DNA from 2 places in the Leuconostoc aquikimchii genome. Region 2 is predicted to be linked to the other one. Evidence: predicted binding sites of a transcription regulator. Region 2 holds the regulator's gene; the other holds the start of a gene.
The links. Region 2 encodes HrcA, which represses chaperone genes, less so after heat shock. Its sites were predicted from a motif close to TTAGCACTCNNNNNNNNNGAGTGCTAA; they were not measured.
Positions count from the first base shown of each region.

Region 1: the regulator HrcA is predicted to act here: its motif matches at 2,099-2,125, upstream of AB3K24_RS06995 (ATP-dependent Clp protease ATP-binding subunit).

Region 1 is NZ_JBFPER010000001.1:1,417,245-1,423,623, reverse strand. It holds gene AB3K24_RS06995 (ATP-dependent Clp protease ATP-binding subunit) at 1-1,985, opposite strand, end outside; gene AB3K24_RS06990 (hypothetical protein) at 2,162-2,335, shown strand; gene AB3K24_RS06985 (rod shape-determining protein) at 2,437-3,444, shown strand; gene mreC (rod shape-determining protein MreC) at 3,519-4,376, shown strand; gene mreD (rod shape-determining protein MreD) at 4,376-4,903, shown strand; T-box leader at 4,946-5,173, shown strand; gene AB3K24_RS06970 (amino acid ABC transporter permease) at 5,357-5,998, shown strand; gene AB3K24_RS06965 (amino acid ABC transporter ATP-binding protein) at 6,002-6,379, shown strand, end outside.
Region 2 is NZ_JBFPER010000001.1:1,200,060-1,206,438, forward strand. It holds gene dnaK (molecular chaperone DnaK) at 1-582, opposite strand, end outside; gene grpE (nucleotide exchange factor GrpE) at 685-1,245, opposite strand; gene hrcA (heat-inducible transcriptional repressor HrcA) at 1,263-2,291, opposite strand; gene ribF (riboflavin biosynthesis protein RibF) at 2,422-3,372, opposite strand; gene truB (tRNA pseudouridine(55) synthase TruB) at 3,375-4,286, opposite strand; gene AB3K24_RS06000 (PTS sugar transporter subunit IIA) at 4,273-4,794, opposite strand; gene AB3K24_RS06005 (aminotransferase class I/II-fold pyridoxal phosphate-dependent enzyme) at 4,809-5,987, opposite strand; gene rbfA (30S ribosome-binding factor RbfA) at 6,085-6,379, opposite strand, start outside.

The DNA.
Region 1 (6,379 bases), 220 kb from region 2:
TCGGGGTGTGCAAGATAATAGTCAGCTAAGTGGTCTGCAATCTTATCTTGCAACACACGGCGTAATGGTCGCGCACCAAGCGCAGGGTTGTAGCCCAGAGCTACTAACTTAGATTTTGCTGCGTCACTGACACTGATATGTAAATTATTATCAGCTAAATTATTGTTCATGTCTGCTAACATGAGATCGATAATTGTTACAAGATGCGTTTTTGAAAGTTGTTCAAATTCAATAATGTCGTCAAAACGATTTAAAAATTCAGGTCGGAAATAATTTTCTAAACGTTGTAATAATTTATTTTGTGCATCTAATTGGTTAAATCCCATTGGGGCATTGCCGGTGTCAGTTGAGCCAGCATTTGATGTCATGATAATAACGGTGTCTTTGAAGCTGACAACGTGACCCTGCGCATCGGTCAAACGACCATCGTCCAAAATTTGCAAGAACATGTTCATGACATCAGGATGTGCTTTCTCAATTTCATCAATTAAGATGAGTGAATAAGGATGGCGACGTACTTGTTCAGTTAACTGACCGGCTTCTTCATAACCAACATAGCCAGCGGGGGCACCAATCATTTTAGAAACTGCATGTTTTTCCATGTATTCAGACATGTCGAAACGAATCAGGGCTTCTTTACTGCCAAACATCTCTTGTGAGAGTTGTTTAGCTAATTCAGTTTTTCCAACACCGGTGGGGCCAACAAATAAGAATGAACCAATCGGCCGGCCGGATTTTGTTAAACCAATACGATTGCGGCGAAGGGCTTTAGCAACTGTTTGAACCGCAAGATCTTGTCCGATAACATGTTGAGACAATTGCTTGTCTAATTCTTGCAATTGGTTGGCTTCGTTATCCTTTAAATCGCCGACGGGTATATCTGTTTTATCTTCAATGATTTGTAGAATATCTTTTTCGGTGATAGTTTGTGGTTTGAACATTTCTGGATGTGCTTCAACTTGAGCCTTTTGAGATTCGAGCTGATTGGTTTGATCACGCCAGTAACTTGCTTTCTCAAAATCTTCTTTATCAATTGCATCTTGTTTCAGTTGATCGGCAGCATCTATTTTTGATTGAATGGCTTTTGGATCGGCAATTGTCATAGTCAAATTTTTACGAGAGCCAGCCTCATCAATTAAATCAATCGCTTTGTCTGGCAAAAAACGTTCAGGAACATAGCGATCCGATAATTCAACGGCAGCAGCAATAGCTTCATCGGTAAACGCAACATGATGATAAGCTTCATAGCGTTGTTGGATACCTTGTAATATTTTGATTGTTGCTTCTTTTGATGGTTCTGAAATTTGAACGGGTTGGAAACGACGTGCAATAGCACCATCTTTTTCTATTTTACGGTATTCATTTAATGTCGTTGCGCCGATGAGTTGGAATTCGCCACGGGCTAGGGCAGGTTTTAAGATATTACCGGCATCCATGCCGCCTTCTGCATTACCAGCACCCATAATTTCATGCACTTCATCAATAAACAAAATCACATCGTCGTTGTCGGCTACTTCTTTCATTAATTGCCGCATACGGGCTTCAAATTGTCCACGCATAGCAGTACCTTGTACCATGGCAGACATAGCTAAACGAATGACGTCTTTAGAACGTAGTTTTTCAGGTACTTTATTAGCAACAATTGCTTGTGCCAAACCTTCGACGACAGCTGTTTTACCTACGCCAGGTTCACCGATGAGAACAGGGTTATTTTTGGTGCGGCGATTAAGTATTTCAATCGTACGAGCAACCTCTAAATCACGACCAATCACTGGATCGAGTTTACCTTCACGCGCTTGTTGGGTGAGGTTAATACCATATTCTTCTAGTAAGGTTGGTCTTTTTTTTGTTTTATCTTTTTTATTCTGTTGTTGGTTAATGTTATTTTGATTGTCCGGTTGTGCAGATTGCATTTGGTCGTTCATTGCCCGCATCATCTCATCAAAATTGATATTGCCAAATCCAAAGGGGTCTTGTGCTGCCATAATATTCAGTCGTATCAGCGTAGTAATAACCAAGCCATTAATGCGCAGATACATTTCCTTTCTATAGTAATATGACATTAGTATAACACCTTAACATTAAATTGCAATTAAAATTAGCACTCTTTTGTTTTGAGTGCTAAAAAGAAATATTGTATACTATTAGATGAGGTGATTAAATGGACTATGAACAATTACTAATCGACTTACGTGATGGCAAAATTGATCAAATTGCCATTACGCCAGAAACTTTCCCAGCATTTCAAAAAATATGGCGAGATTTCCCTTCTCAAAATCGTATTCGAGGTGTCGCAGGAAAACAAGGTAACATTAAATATATTCGTGCAAATTAGTCGGCAAGGAAACGTATTTTTATGCTACAATATTATAAGTTAAACATGATATAAAGTGCGCACAGTTTTTGATAATAAAAAGCACAAAAGGGGCAGACATCGTGGCATTTTCATTTGGACAACGAAACGTCGGTATCGATCTTGGTACGGCCAACACATATGTATATATTGAAGGACGTGGTATTGTCTTGCGCGAGCCGTCTGTTGTCGCACGAAACACGCAAACAAACGAAGTAGTCGCTGTGGGTTCTGAAGCTAAAGATATGCTTGGCAGGACACCTGCTAGTATTGCAGCTATTCGACCAATGCGTGATGGCGTGATTGCGGATTATGATACGACAGTGGCAATGATCAGGTATTATTTACAAAAAGCATTGGGCGGTCGTATTGGTAAGCCATATGTTACCATTGGTGTCCCTTCAGGTGTGACAGCTGTAGAGCGTCGCGCTGTGATTGATGCTGCTCGTGTCGCTGGCGCACGTGATGCCTATGTGATTGAAGAACCATTTGCTGCAGCTGTTGGTGCAGGATTACCAGTGATGGATCCGACCGGTTCCATGGTTGTAGACATGGGTGGTGGTACAACTGATGTTGCGACTATTTCATTAGGTGGTATCGTATCCAGTCGTTCAATCCGTATCGCCGGTGATAAGCTAGATGAGGCAATTGCTAATTTTGTACGTAATAAGTATAATGTGACAATTGGTGAACCGACTGCGGAACGTTTGAAAATTGAAATTGGTGCCGCTTCATTAGAATTGGCAAGAACATTACCAAATGCATCGGTACGTGGTCGCGATTTGTTGACTGGCCTTCCGAAAACAATTGATGTCACAGCTGAAGATGTTGCTATGTCTATTCAAGGGCCTGTCCAAGAAATTGTTGTTGCAATTCGTGAAACATTAGAATCTACGCAACCTGAATTGGCTGCCGATGTTATCGATCATGGTATGGTCTTAACCGGTGGTGGGGCAATGCTTCGTGATATGGATAAAATAATTCAAGAAGCAACAAAGGTGCCAGTCTTAATTGCTAATGAGCCACTTGATGCAGTAGCTATTGGTACAGGTGAAGCGTTGAAATCTATTGACGTGATGCGACACAGTTAACATTAAATTAGGATAAATGAACACCAGCGTAGCGCTTGCGCTACGCTTTTATTTTTGAAACAAGGGGACACAAAATGCGTAAAATATTTTCGTCACGCGCTGTTGTAACAATTATTATCTCGCTTATTGTGATTGTGGGGCTGATAGCGGGATCTAATTGGTGGGCAAAACGAACGAACACGCCACCTTTTTTACAACGTTTTGGTAACGACTTAGCTGGTGGCGCAAGTCGTGTTATTTCAGTGCCGACCAATGCTATTGGTCGTTCAGCTAATAGCATTGGCAATTTATTAGATACATTTGAAGAAAATCGTGAATTAAAATCTAAAATTGACGAATTTGCACAAGATAAAGTGAGATTACAAACCGTTGAGGAAGAAAATAAGGCGCTTAAAGCACAACTCAAACTTAAAGCAACTTTGACGGACTATAAAACAGTCTCTGCAGTTACTATTAGTCGATCGCCAACCACGTGGCAATCACAGTTAGTTATCAACAAAGGATTAAGATCAGGGCTTAAAAAAGGCATGCCAGTCTTATCTGGCGCCGGAATTATTGGGCGCATTAGCGAAGTTAATACGACCAATTCGAAAGTAGCGCTAATTTCTGACACGAGTGAGGATGCTAATCGATTTGCTATCACCATTAAAGGCGGGAATGGTGATGTTAACGGTATCGTTACGAACTTTAATCGCGAAAAAAATCAATTAATTATGAGTCAAGTAACGTCAGAAAATAAGATTAAAGCTGGCGACTTGGTTGAAACGTCTGGACTAGGGGGAGTCATTCCTGCGGGACTTTACGTTGGTAAAGTTGCTAGTGTAACTCGAGATGACTATGGGTTATCTAAACGTATTAATATAGGACCAGCAGCTGATTTGGGCAATATTACAACGGTTGTTGTTGCCGTATCTCAGATTGGAGGGCAATAATGGCTTTTTGGCAGTTGACACGGTTACGTGTTGTCTATCCGATAATCTTATTGTTTTTACTATTCGCTGATGGGTCGTTAATGGCTGGTATGAGCGGCATTTTTACCGCTTTTCCGTGGTATATCTTGCCGACGCTCACATTAGTTTGGTTGTTTTATGCTGTTCAATTTGATGCTGGGAAAGATATGCCTTTCTGGCTATACGTTGTGCTTATCGGTATCTTATTTGATATGTACTATACGGGTATCTTTGGAACATATACGCTGGCATTTGTGGCAGCGGTCGCTGCTATGAAACAACTCCACAAAATATTAGATGAGCGTTTACTCAGTGGCATATCAATATTTTTGATTGGATTAATTGTTTATTTAATGGTTACCTATGTAGCAGGATTCATAATTGGCATTTCAAATGTTAGTCTAGTAACTTTTTTGGCATTTGAAGTTTTGCCAACAGCCGCTTTGAATGTTATTGTGGCAGCAATTTGTTACTATCCGACTTGGTCTTTATTTCAATTTTTAAGATAAACCTTGACAAAAACAAAAAAAAGACTATACTAAGAGCTATATTAAAAAACGTTGAGCAGAAGAGTAATTTAACATTTTCGTCAGAGAGTTTGCGGGTGGTGTGAGCAAATGATTAGGTTAAATGAAACACATTTGCGAGTGTGTGATTGAATTAAGTAGATTACATCGGGGTTGCCCGTTACCGCATATAGTCTTTTGACTTATTAAGGCATGCAACCAGTGATGGGGTATGTAATAAGAGGTGGCACCGCGCAAAAAAACGCCCTCTGAGTACTATTGTATTCAGAGGGCGTTTTTGTGTTAACCATAAAAGACTAGCAGAGTAGTTTTGTGTGAACAAAATTAAAATCTGAGGTGGTATCACGCTGACGCGTCCTCTTGCAAATTATTTTGCAAGAGCTTTTTTTAATTAAAGTGATGTTATTAATAGCGTATTTAAAGAAGGAGTAACTGATGAACTATTTCCTAGAGATATTACCAAATCTATTGTCGGGTTTAAAAATGACATTGGGGGTATTCTTTTTCACAATAATCGGATCGGTCCCATTGGGTATCATTGTGTCCCTTGGCATGAAATCGGAATACTTTACAATCCGTTGGTTAATTAATGGTTATATTTGGATTATGCGAGGCACACCATTATTGTTGCAATTAATTTTTGTCTATTATGGATTAGGCATGATGGGTATTACTTTTCCAAGATTTGAGGCGGCAATTATCGCCTTTATTATTAACTATGCGGCTTATCTGGCCGAAATTTTTCGTGGTGGCTTACAATCTGTTCCGCATGGGCAATATGATGCTGCTAAAGTTTTAGGGTTTACACGCATGCAAACATTTTTTAAAATTGTGTTACCACAAGTCATCAAAATTGTTGTACCGTCATTTGGTAATGAAGTCATTAATCTTGTTAAAGATACCTCATTAGTGTATGTCATTGGATTGGGAGACATATTACGGGCAGGTAACATCGCAGCTAGTCGCGACGTGACGTTGATTCCTTATTTACTTGTTGGTCTAATCTATCTCATCATGACCGCGATTGTGACAGTACTGTTGCGACGCACTGAAAAACGTTTAAACATTTGGAGATAAGCCATGTTAGAAATTAAAAAATTAACTAAAAAATATAGTAGTAATATCATATTTAGAGATTTAGATTTAGCCGTATCCGATGGTGAAGTACTCAGTATCGTTGGACCTTCTGGTATAGGAAAGACGACTTTGATTAAAATTTTAGCTGGTCTAGAAACTGCTGATGCTGGAGAAGTGACCTTAAACGGCGAAAAATTACCTGTTAATGGGACACGCACAGATGCTAAAGTTGGCCTGATTTTTCAAGATTTTAATTTATTTCCAAACTATACTGTGTTAAACAACATCATTTTAGCGCCAATTAATGTCAATAAAGAAGATAAAGCATCTGCTAAAGATAGGGCACTTAATATTCTTGAGACTTTAGGTATGTCAAATAAA
Region 2 (6,379 bases):
ACCATTGGTTGACAAAACTTCAAACACACCGTCACCTAATTCAAGGATAGACACATCAAATGTACCACCACCTAAATCATAAACCAAAATCTTTTCATTCTTGTCCAACTTGTCTAAGCCGTATGCCAAAGCTGCTGCAGTTGGTTCGTTAATAATACGTTCAACTTCCAATCCAGCGATCTTACCAGCGTCTTTTGTTGCTTGACGTTGTGCATCATTAAAGTAGGCCGGTACGGTGATAACAGCTTTGTCAACTTTTTCACCTAAATAATCTTCAGCATAACCTTTAATGTATTGCAAAATCATTGCTGAAATTTCTTGTGGTGTATAGTCTTTACCGTCAGCACTAACTTTGTAACCAGCTTCTCCCATATGCGACTTAATTGAGATAACTGTGTCTGGATTTGTAATAGCCTGTCGCTTAGCAACATCTCCAACTTGGCTCTCGCCATTCTTAAATGAAACAACTGATGGTGTTGTACGACCACCGTCTGGGTTTGTGATGATTTTTGGTTCGCCACCCTCAAGGACAGCAACTGCTGAGTTTGTCGTACCTAAATCAATACCGATTATCTTTGACATGAATTTATTCTTCCTTTGCTTTTTAAGTTAAATTTGTCTTTTTTAGGTGTAGTGCGCGTTTCGCTGAATCACCGTAACATCTTTAATTTCGTACTAATAAAATCATTTTGCCACTGCGACCATTGCTGGACGTAGTACGCGATCTTGCAGTATATAGCCTTTTTGCAAAACAGATGCAATTTGATCTGAATCAACTTTATCTGAAGAAACACTTTGAATCGCTTGATGTTTTGTTGGATCAAAATTTTCACCAACTTCACCTGTTGCGGAAATACCATTGTCAGTTAAAGCTTGTACCAACGTTTTTAATGTCATTTCAACACCAGTTTTGATTTGTTGCGCGACCGCATCTTTCGATTCAACCAGTAACGCGCGTTCTAAATTATCAACTGCCGGTAACACTGCACTAGCCAACTTTTGGCCATCATACTTACGTACATTTTGAATTTCACGTGCTTGACGTTGTTGCATGTTTCGAATTTCAGCTTGTGATCGCAGTAATTGATCTTCTAAATCTGATACGCGTTTCAAGGCTTCATCAAGCGCTACTTGCTGAGAATCGGCCGCTTCTTCTACGACAGCATCAACTTTTTCAGTTGCTAAGCCATCATCATTTTCTACTATCTCTTCATTATTTAATTCGTTTTTAGTTTCATCTGTCACGTGAGTGACCTCCTCGTTTATGTATACTCAATCATTTTCTGACTTAATGCCTCACCAAATGCATCCATTAATAATACATTGCGTGCATATGTCATGCGAATTGGTCCTAGTAAGGCAATTACGCCTTCTCCTTGGTTTGGTACGGTAAATGCTCTTGTAATTAAGCTAAAAGGCTTCAACAAGGGTTCGTCAATTTCTTTAGCAATCTTAATAGTCACATGATGCGCCGTGGTCGTTGCAACGCGACGCACATCAGAAGCAGAAATCAAAAACTCTAAGAGACGTTTAACTTCTTTTGTGTCTTGATCATTATCACTAAAGCCTAACACATTTAAACGACCACCAATATGAACTGTATCGCCAATAGACCTGGCTAGCACATCACCAAATAGTTGTAAAAATGCCGCTGGTGTTTTAATCATACGACTCATTTGTGTTGGCAATTCATCAGACTGCATCATCTTCAAAACTTCTAACACCGGTCGGCCATTCATCCGATCATTGATATATTTAATCATACTATCTAATGATGAAACTGCTAATTCACGTGGTAACTTAAAAGTTTGACTCGTTACCTTACCGTCATTAGTTACTAGAACAGCAATTAATAGCTGGTTTTCTAATGGCACTAAACGAAAACCTGATACAACAATATTCAAACGTTCAGGTTTTAAAATAAGTGCCGTTGCACCAGTGAGTTCGGATAACGTCCGTGCCGATTCATCTAACAAATCATCCATTTCATGAAAGTTGCCACGAAACGACTGCATAACCAAAGCGATGTCTTGTTGCGTTGCTGCACGTGCCAACATTAAATTATCAAGATAATACCGGTAACCTGCACGAGATGGGATGCGACCAGCAGATGTGTGCAACTTTTTTATCAATGCTTCTGATTCCAAAGTTGCCATTTCATTACGTATCGTAGCAGAACTCACTTTAATATCAAGTTGCTGTTGAAGACTCTTTGATCCAACTGCACGAGCCGTCTGTGTGTATTCATAAATGATGGCGCTTAGAATTAATTTTTGTCTTTCTGTCAGCATGCCATCACCTCCGTTTTAGCACTCAACGTTTCTTACTGCTAACATTTATAATGATACACTATTTTCAAAAAAACGCAAGCTTTTTAGCACTCTTTTATTTGAGTGCTAAAATAAAAAAATACACATAACGTTAGTCAAGTGCATCAAAGTATTGTCTTGTAGCAATTTCATCTTTTTTTAGTTGACTTATTAATGCTGTCACAGTCTTAAACTTGACCTCGCCTCGAAGATAATTATGCCAATTTATTGTCACATTTTCACCGTATATTTCTTGACTAAAATCTAATATATTGATTTCGACCGTAATTGGACGCGCATCACCAAATGTGACATTACGCCCAATACTTGCCATGCCCAAATACCAGTAATCACCTACCATTATTTTAACAGCATAAATGCCAATAGTCGGCAGCCACTCTAATTCTGGTGTTTTAATATTGACTGTTGGGAATCCCAGTTCACGGCCACGTGCCTCACCATGCATGACTAAACCAGTCGTCTGATGAACACGTCCAAGTTGACGATTAACAATATCCATATCACCTATTTCTAACGCCTTACGAATCAATGACGAACCAATTTTTTGGTTATTATCATCAAGTTCTGGCACCGAAACAACATCAAAACGATTTTTAGCATACTGAGGTAAATGAATCATATCTGCAGTTGTGACATTGCCGCCATATATATGATCAAATCCACCCACAACTGTTATTGGATTTAAACGCATAATAACTTGATCTACAAATTCCTGTGGTTGTAGTTTCGCCAGCTGCGATGTGAATTGCATGACATATATTGTATTGACACCAAGATCAGCCAATAATGCTGCTTTTTGATCAGTTGGTGTTAGGTAACGTAACGGATTGACTAACGTCTTAAATACAACAATAGGATGTGGATCATATGTCAACACAGCCAGTGGGACACCAAGTTTATCCGCTTCGTATTTAGCTTGTTTGATCACTTTTTGATGTCCTAAGTGTACGCCATCAAAAAAACCCATGGCAACGACTTGTTGCGTTGGTGCAGGTTGTATTTTTTTTAAAATTGGATAATGCAATTTAATTATATCAGTCATTATTATTCATTCGTAAACACATAACGTGATTGCCAGACATTGTCTTCCTTATTATAGGCATACACTGCCTTTAAGTCATCATGATAAGTAAGTTGTAAATAGGTATCACTCGCAGGCCATAGGGTCATTTTTTGCCCATTTTTAACCGCAAACCATTCACTATCTGAAAGCACTTTTGTCGGCCACGTCAGTATATCCTTTATCGGTATGATTAGTTTTAGTAATTCTGCTCGCTCACTCGTCACAATTTTATCTAGATCTGTCGCCTGCGCAATTGTTATCCCACTACCCATTGTACGCGTTAAACTTGTCATTGTAGCCGGCACACCAAGCTGGCGCCCAGTATCCACTGCTAAAGTACGAATGTAAGTTCCCTTCGATACCGTTGCTTCAAAATTAAATTTCTGCTGTTGATTGTCATAAATAACATCAGAAGTACGTTTGTAGTTATAAATCACAGCATCTCGAACGGGTCGTTCGACTATTTCTCCTGCTCTAGCATATTCATACAAGCGTTTACCACCAACTTTGACTGCCGAAAACATGGGCGGTACTTGTTTTATAGCACCATTTAAATGAGCAATTGCAGCATCAATTGCAGCGTCATCAAATGGCTCATCAATGTTGATTTTTGATATCACAGCACCATCTAAATCTTCTGTTTCAGTTGCAAATCCAAAAGTAATACTACCTATGTACCGTTTAGGACGAGCTTGTAGTTCATCGACCAATTTTGTTGCTTTTCCAAGTGCGATGACTAGCACCCCATCAACATTTGGATCTAAAGTACCAGCATGCCCCACTCGCTTTTGACCAATTGCACGACGAACCTTAGCCACAACATCAAAAGAAGTCATACCACGTGGTTTATTAACGACTATCAGACCATCAACACTATCATTATTCTGTTGCATTTGCGTTCTCTTGGTATTGCCAAATACTTTGACCAGCGTACACAGCACCATAATTTACACGCGGCATCACGTTGCCTTCAAATAACACATAGACGCGGATATTGTGATCCACTGCGTGTGTATTCCCAATTAAATCACCAGCGTGTAATTGTTGCCCTTTACCATACATCGCCAACCGTGCGCCCTTAATGTCCTCACTACGCATTTGTAACTGAACCTTCACTACGCCATGCTGTACACTTTGAATCGTAACAGCATATTCATCAGAAGTTATAACAATGCCTGCTACTGGTGACATAATGCTATTACCATCAGGCAACATCACAAAGCCATTTTTACTATGAATTTGCTCACTATCACCATCAATTTTTTGCAGTTGTCCTGTCACAGGCGCAACAACGACAGGAAACTCTGACTGACGTGCAACGTGAATTGCATTCAGTTGTCCTGTTGTCCTAACACGATTATACTTATTTCTTTGATTAAATAAATTTTGCCACCAACTCATAAATTGCCTCTTAATTATTTTCCGCGCAGTTGATTGACATACGCTGTCAATCGTCGCATGCCTTCATCTAAATCAGCATCAGATGCCGCATACGAGATCCGAATATATGCCTTTGCCACTTCACTAAATCCTGATCCTGGGATAACTGCTACTTTCCCCTCCTGAGCCAATTTCAATGCAAATTCATCACCATCATCACCTATATCAGCAGGTAATTTGGCAAATAAATAAAATGCACCTTCAGGTGATACGACATCGAATCCCAACGACTGTAATTGTGGTAACATACGATCACGACGTGCCTTGTATGCATCACGCATGATAATCGGTGTGTCACTCACATCGCGCAAAGCAACGAGAGCAGCGTCTTGAATAAAAGTAGGAATAGCAAATGTTAATGCACCATGCACTTTTTGCATTTCAGCTATCACATCAGCAGCGCCTAAAATAAACCCAACACGATATCCTGTCATAGCATGAGACTTGGATAAACCGTTAATGTAAACTGTTTGTTCCGGAATGATTTCTGCAAAAGATACATGCGCTTGATCATATGTTAATAACGAATAAATTTCATCAGAGATGACCCAAATTTTATGCTTTTTAAATGTTTCTGCCAGTGCAATTACTTCTTGACGTGAATATGTCACACCAGTTGGATTTGCTGGATAATTCATTAAAATAGCACGTACTGGAACCGTTGCGCGAGCTATCGCTTCGTCAACCATTTCTGGTGTCAATTTAAACCGATTAGGCGTTGTATCAATTGCTATTTTTGTGCCATGTGCCAAATCTAGTGATGTGAAATAAGGCCCATAAGTTGGTTCAGGCATTAATAACCCTTCATTTGTGCCAATTAGTGTATTTAAAACAACATTAATTGCCTCACTTACGCCTAGTGTCGCAATGACATTTTCTTCACCTTGATAGTTTAAATGGTAAAGTTTATTAAAATATTTAACTGCTTCTAACCGTAGTTTTTGTTCACCTTGACTCTCAGCGTAATGAGAGCGATCATTGGTAATTGCTTCAATAGCGGCTTTTTTGATGCGTTCATCTACTGCAAAACCTGGTTCACCCAGCGTTAGTTTTAAGATGCCTGGAATATCGCGCACAGTCTTTTGAAATCCCAGTAACTTATCCGGTGCCATTTCAGTAATTATTGGATTTAACGATTGTATAAAGTTGGTCATTTTTTTAAGTTCCTTATTTTAATCAAATTATTGTAATTCTATTTTAACACAAAAAACGCTACCCTTTAGAGGTAGCGTTAAAATTGTGAATAATTTATTAATTTTCAGAATGCAACTTGCGAATTAAATCTTCAATATGATTGCCATATTGAACCGATTGATCACGAACAAACTTTAATTCCGGTGTCTTGTAAACGGTTAAGCGCGCGCCGAGTTCTTTACGAATCAACCCACTTGCCGCTTCTAAACCAGCTTGGGCTTTTTGCCCATCACTTGCTAAGTCAGACAAAATCGAATAATAAATTGTTGCAATTTGCAAATCACCAGATAGTTCAACGCTAGTTACTGTAAGATCTTGCACACGTGGATCATTAATACGCTTAAGCAATAAA